DNA from 2 places in the Psychrobacillus sp. NPDC096426 genome. Region 2 is predicted to be linked to the other one. Evidence: riboswitches for the same ligand, from Rfam matches in the RefSeq annotation. Region 2 holds a riboswitch; the other holds the start of a gene.

Region 1 (3,427 bases), on a different contig from region 2:
TTTTTTTCGCGATGAAAGGTACTTCAAATGCACCTGGTACCCATGCAACATCCACATTTTCTTCGGCAACGCCGTGACGTTTCAAGCCGTCCATTGCACCGTCCAATAATTTACCGTTAATAAATTCATTAAATCTACCGACAACTACCCCAATTTTTAAATCTGTTCCGATTAACTGTGCTTCAAATACTTTTCCCATTTTCATCTCTCCTCTTTTACATTTTTAAACGAGTGCTTTAATCCCTTGTTCTGAACGATAGTTCACTAATGCTTCAATTGTTACAAACTTCAAATCATGTGCTTCGGCAATTGTATGTAATTCCGGAACCCTAGCCATGGAACCGTCGGCACTCATAATTTCACAAATAACGCCGGAAGGTTGAACACCACAAAGTTTCGCAAAATCGACAGCTGCTTCCGTGTGACCTGGACGCTCCAGTACGCCGTTATCTTTTGCGATAAGCGGGAACACATGCCCTGGACGGCGGAAATCTGAGCTAACCGAGTCAGAATTGAACAATTGTAAAATCGTTTCGGAGCGCTCAAAAGCACTAATACCTGTTTCCGTTGTTTTATAATCAATACTAACCGTAAACGCTGTTTGATGATTATCCGTATTACGCGCAACCATCGGATGTAAATCAAGGCGATCCGCTAGTTCTTGTGTGATTGGCGTGCAAATCAGCCCGCGACCATATGTTGCCATAAAGTTAATATTTTCAGGAGTTGCAAAATCTGCCAGCACGAGAAAATCTCCCTCATTTTCACGACTTTCATCATCGACAACAATAATGATCTTCCCTTTTTTTAAATCCTCAATTGCTTCATCGATTGTATGGAACATATAAATAACCTCCTTTAACATGTTAAAATCCATTTTGTCTTAAAAAATCCATCGTAATAGACGAATTTTCTTTCTTTCGATCCAAATGATTGATCACATATTTGCCAAGTAAATCATTTTCAATATTTACAACATCCTGCTCTTTTTTGATTCCTAAAATTGTTTCACTAAATGTAAGTGGTATAAGCGAAATCGTAAGCTGTTTTGGCTGAACGTCGAATATAGTTAAACTAATGCCATCGATTGCAACCGAACCTTTTAACATGCAGTATTTACTCAGTTCTTCGCTGATGCCAATATCGACATATACCGCGTTTTCTATTTTTCTTTTTCTTAAAATAACACCTGTTCCATCCACATGCCCCGAAACAAAGTGACCGCCAAATCGACCGTTTGCAGGCATCGCCCGCTCCAGATTAACGACATGTCCCATTTGTAAAGAACGAATGCTTGTAGACTTCACTGTTTCTGGCATCACATCGACCGTGAATATATTGCTCGAAAATGAAATCACTGTTAAACATACACCATTTACCGCGATACTATCCCCTAAGTGAATATCTTCTACAATCTTTTTGGATTCCAATGTTAACTGCATACTATTAGGCCCACTTTTCATCGACTTCACCTTGCCTAAGTCTTCTACAATGCCCGTGAACATTCACAACACCTCTTTTCTATAAAGAAATTTTGTTCAAAAAGAAAACCCCATAGATCAGCTCTACGGGGTTAGTTTTGGGAAATTATGTTTTACGCATCGACAAATAAACCTTTTAGAGGTATTGTTTTACCCCATAAGGAAATAAGCTTGCTCGTACATCCTTCTCCCATCCAGACTATACTGTCGGCTTTGGAGTTGCACCAAATCCTGCCTTAAAAAGGCTCACGGGCTTAGAATTTCTTCATCACCGTCGATTGGGAATTTCACCCGACCCCGAAGGAATACACTTGTATGAAATTAATTCGGTTTTATTGCAAAAATAAAACCCCATAGATATATCTCTACGGGGTCGTTTGAAAATTTATATTTTACGCATCAACAAATAAACCTTTAGAAGTGTATTTTTCTCCATAAGGAAATAAGCTTGCTCGTACATCCTTCTCCCATCCAGACTATACTGTCGGCTTTGGAGTTGCACCAAATCCTGCCTTTATTTTTTAAAAAGAAAGGCTCACGGGCTTAGAATTTCTTCATCACCGTCGATTGGGAATTTCACCCGACCCCGAAGGACTATTCATCTATAAAATCTAGTATACCACTAGGGCAATAAAAATTCATTTAAAATAACTTAAGCAACATTACATTTATCTGCAGCCTTGTCCTGGTACTAGTTTAGCCATATAAGACATTGCTTCATCTAAGTCAACATTTTCATGATACTGCCAAGTCTTATAGTTCATCGCACCACCAGGTTTAATATCTACAAGCATAAGACCAGTATCTTCTAATAACATTTTCAGATCTTGAGGAGAATAACATCTTAATGATTGCGTAACGTTTTCATCCCCATCAAACCATGTATCTAGCATGCGACAATTCAAAAAATCAAAGTCATATTTTCGAAGCTTACTGCCGACCATCATCTCTTGACCTGCAACACTTGCCCAATACCAAGGCGCATAAATATCTATTAAGATACATCCATCCGGTTTTAGCCAATTGCTCATTCGTTTTAATAGTTTCTGTTGATCATGATCATCACCGATACCAAATCCATCTATATAGCAAATAACATCAAAGGATTTAGGAAGGTCGACCTCGTAAAAGTCTCCTTCAATGATTTCAAGCTCACCGATCAAATTATGTTCGTTTTTTAGCTTTTTCATATAGTCAACTCGGGATCCCACTAACTCAACCGCACTAACATCATATCCTTTTTTAGCAGCTGTTATTGCAAATTCTCCACCTCCAGCACCTAACTCCAAAATGGACTGGAAAGGTTTAGAAGCCAAAGTCTCTATTTTCGTCAATATTTCCTCATGCTCTTCGTTTGGTCCTGTTAAACCTTCTTTATATAATTGAAATTGTTTGTTGTAAAAATTATTTACCCATTCCATACCGAACACTCCTTATTCAACATTTATTTCATTCAATAAGGTCGAATCAGAAAGGATCAATTGTAAAGCAACATATATTGCCCTCCGATAATTTGTAGTTTAATAGATTTTAACACAGATTATTCAGAAAAGTAAACTTGACTCTATGTACAAATAAAAACTAATCTATTACCTATTTATTTTCTCTTTCACTAGATTTGTTAAAATTTTCTCTACAAAGAAAAATCCATATAACGATTCATTTTCCTCAATAATTGCATAAACCTTTTCTAAATGAACAATAGCCTGGTTTAAGTCTTTCTCTAAATAAGCAACCATTGCTTGTCCCCTATAATAAGATACTGGCTCGATAATGGAGAGATTTTTCTGAAGTTTAACAATATCTTGTGTATGATAGTTATCGTCTAGCAATAACTCGATTTGATGCATGTTAATAATAAAGCTCATTTGAAATTTATTATCTTTTGTAATAGGGATCGATTTGTATGGTTGCATCACTTTCACAGCATTATGGAAGCCATTTTG
Region 2 (3,427 bases):
AAACAAGCAGTGCGAAAGAAACGATTGTTTGAGTCATTTGACTGGGAGACCATGCAGCTTCCCTCTTCTGACATGCTACCAGAAGATTCGGTGCAACTAAACGATGAAATGAAAACATTACTTGTGGCTCTAGATGATTGCACAGGTGATCAAAAAATGGTCATTATTATGCGTTATTTTCAAGAGCTTTCCATTGCAGAAACAGCGCAAGTATTAAGTTGGACAGAAGGGAAAGTGAAGACAACGCAACATCGTGCGATAAAAGCACTTCGCGAACGATTATCTACGAAAGAGGAGGGTATAGTTCATCATGAGTGATATGAAAAAAGAAAACGAAAAAATTGATGAGCTTTTAAACAATACGCCCAAGTTTACAGATCATCGTTCCAAAGAAGAAGTGTATAATCGGGTAAAAATGGAAATTGAAGCTCAAGTCAAGGAAGAGAAAAGAAAAATAATAGCCGTATCATTTTCGAAATGGATGCCTTTTATCGTTTCCGTTGCGGCTATTTTACTCCTGACATTCCTTGTTTCTTCCTATACGAATCAAAAAGAAACAACGTTGTCCAAAGATAGTGTATACGATAACGCCGAACCAAAAGAAAACATGCGATCGATGGAAAAAACAGAAGAAAGTGCAAAAGTAATAGAAGAAACAAAGGCTGATCAGGCAAATGCAATGACAACGATGTCGATGATAACAGATTCTACTATAGAGTTGATCCCACTTCAAAAAGCAGTTTACGAAGATAGTGTGAATGGAGGAACCGTTTTTCATTTTTCTTTAATTGAAAATGCATTAAGCGTTCCTATTACAATAATTATTTCGCAAGAACGAATGGAAGCTGATTTTCCGGGAATGACTCCGACTAGTTTGCAACTGTATGAACGATATGCAAGTCAAATTGATGAAGAAGCGTTAGGATTCATGGAGTATCATCCGTATAAAGGTTATTTTGTTGCAGAAGACAAACAATTAAAACATTATTTACCTGCTAACCATGGGTATGATGTAGCACCCGGCACATCCGCTCCCTATTGGTCTTCAATAAATGAAATCTTCACAGATTTTGAAACGCTCTTGAGAGTAAATGAGGATGGGACTGCTATAGAATGGGATCAAGTTGGGATTATAAATGAACCGAGTCCATTATTTGGAGAATATGCGCAACAAAGTTACTTTTTGTACACGGCTTTGAATGGCGACACTTATTTATCTTCCAACTTCGGCAAACGTTTTAATACGCTTTCAGAAGCGTTTGAAAATATGAGAAGCGCTGAAAATGATATTTATACATCCGTTATCCCAAATAATGTAACATATTCTTATCGAGATAATAATGGGATTGCAACCATTTACTTTGATGAACCTTTCGACTTGAAGACGATGGATTCCAAGGATGCCACTAGAATGATGGAAGCATTCGCATTAACTGCCGCGAGCTTCGGAAAAGAAGTGAAGGTAGAAAATGTAGTGCAACAACAATGGGAAGAATTTGACTTAACTAAACCTCTTCCAGTTCCAGTGGGACCGAATGGGTTTATTATGAGTGATGAATAATTTTGAAATGCGTGGAAGCATTGACCTGGTCAATACTTCCACGCATTTTTTTGTTGTAGAGTTTATTTTGCGCATTCTATAGTTCGTCTGTTGTTATACTCGGATGCGGATTATGATTATATATGGGGTTCTAATGCTCTTATAATACATAGTAATTTTCTTGGTATTCTTTGAGCAAGTGTATTGCATAAGGATAAAAACTTTGTTAAGATGTATTTAATTCAAGATAAAAGCTTGAAGGACAATAAAATATTGATTCATCTTCGGGGCAGGGTGAAATTCCCGACCGGCGGTAGTAGAACTTGTGTTTCTTAAGCCCGCGAGCCGTTAAGTTAAGGTTGATTTGGTTAAATTCCAAAGCCGACAGTACAGTCTGGATGGGAGAAGGTGAAGGTGCAGTCGTTTTTCGTATGTTCTAATACGGATACGCTTATTTAAGTGTACCTTTTACTCCTTTAAGCCTATTAATAGCTTAAGGGATTTTTTGAGTAAAAGAAAACGTGCTGAACCTTTCTTCTTGTGGAGTGAATCGCAAAAGGAGAGAGGATTTTATGTTAAAAGGTAAGACGCGAATGCTGATCGCAATCGCTATGTTAAGTAGTATTTCGTTTGTATTAATGTTACTTGCATTTCCGTTACCAGTATTACCAGCCTATTTGAAAGTGGATTTTAGTGATATTCCAGCACTAATAGCAGCGATTACGATGGGTCCTCTGGCAGGTGTTCTCGTTGCATTTTTGAAAAATGTATTAGATTGGCTGTTTTCTGGTAGCCCAACTGGAGTGCCAGTAGGACATATGGCTAATTTTGTAACGAGTATATTATTTCTAACACCAGTTTATTTGATTTATCGTAAAGTTACCTCTTCAAAAGGTATTACGTACGGGTTAGCTTGCGGAACGATTTCGATGGCAATTGGGATGAGTGTATTAAACTATTATGTATTTTTACCAATGTATGCCTATTTCTTAAATTTCCCGATGGAAACAGGAACAGCATTATTTAACTCAATCATTTTCGGTATATTACCGTTTAATCTTATAAAAGGTATTTTAGTGGCTGTCGTTATGATTGTGTTATTCAAACGAATGAAGCCGTTATTAGATAAAGTGACATATTCAATTGGCGCTGTTAAAGCAAACTAAAAAAGGTCGTTTCTCTCTTACGGAGAAACGACCTTTTTCATTCTTTTCTATTCAAACTTTAACGCGTCGCCTTCGAATGATTCCTCCGCTACTTTAATAGAGTCTGTTGGGCAACCTTCAAATGCATCTTCCATATCCTCTAATAGTTCGTCTGGAACTTCTGTTGTACCCGTGTTATCATCTAAAATAACGAAAGCAATTCCTTCATCGTCATAATCATATATATCTGGTGCGGCAGCGCCACATGCGCCACATGCGATGCATGTATCTTGATCTACAATTGTATATTTAGCCATTCTTACATTCTCTCCTTTATATCTGCTTTCACGAATCTGCTATCTTATTCATTCTAAAGATATTTTCGCTACATTTCAACCAAAATACTTTCACATGTGAGGGGTTTCCATTGTATTTTCAACAATTACTGTTATTCATTATCTATAAATTCCAAGGGCAACGGTCCTCTACAGCAGCTTATTATTTATTAAAAGGGAAAAAATCAGGTCAAACGATTCAAGATGTGACGTATTTTAACCTGCATCCTTTCTTTTGTCTTTATCCAAAACTAACAAAAGAAACATATGAGGACGAAATTGGGAAGCTCCTCGCAGAAAACTTCGTTGTGATGAATGAATCTACATTGTCTATTACGGAAAAGGGTTTGCATAAAATAGTTTCAGCAAGGCGTCCTTTTTATAATGGATGGATACTTCGGGGAAAA

What was found. Region 2 has a riboswitch for FMN ahead of ACIQYS_RS11105 (ECF transporter S component). Riboswitches for the same ligand answer to the same signal wherever they lie in the genome.
Region 1: another riboswitch for FMN. It lies ahead of ribE (riboflavin synthase); the one in region 2 lies ahead of ACIQYS_RS11105 (ECF transporter S component).

What each region holds. Positions count from the first base shown of each region.
Region 1 covers NZ_JBIWEX010000004.1:65,802-69,228, forward strand. The annotation lists gene ribH (6,7-dimethyl-8-ribityllumazine synthase) at 1-199, opposite strand, end outside; partial or broken gene ribB (3,4-dihydroxy-2-butanone-4-phosphate synthase) at 254-844, opposite strand; gene ribE (riboflavin synthase) at 867-1,505, opposite strand; FMN riboswitch at 1,660-1,790, opposite strand; FMN riboswitch at 1,937-2,079, opposite strand; gene ACIQYS_RS04865 (SAM-dependent methyltransferase) at 2,150-2,902, opposite strand; gene ACIQYS_RS04870 (M50 family metallopeptidase) at 3,071-3,427, opposite strand, start outside.
Region 2 covers NZ_JBIWEX010000011.1:57,988-61,414, reverse strand. The annotation lists gene sigX (RNA polymerase sigma factor SigX) at 1-318, shown strand, start outside; gene ACIQYS_RS11110 (hypothetical protein) at 311-1,561, shown strand; FMN riboswitch at 1,817-1,954, shown strand; gene ACIQYS_RS11105 (ECF transporter S component) at 2,113-2,706, shown strand; gene ACIQYS_RS11100 (ferredoxin) at 2,754-3,002, opposite strand; gene ACIQYS_RS11095 (YpbB family protein) at 3,113-3,427, shown strand, end outside.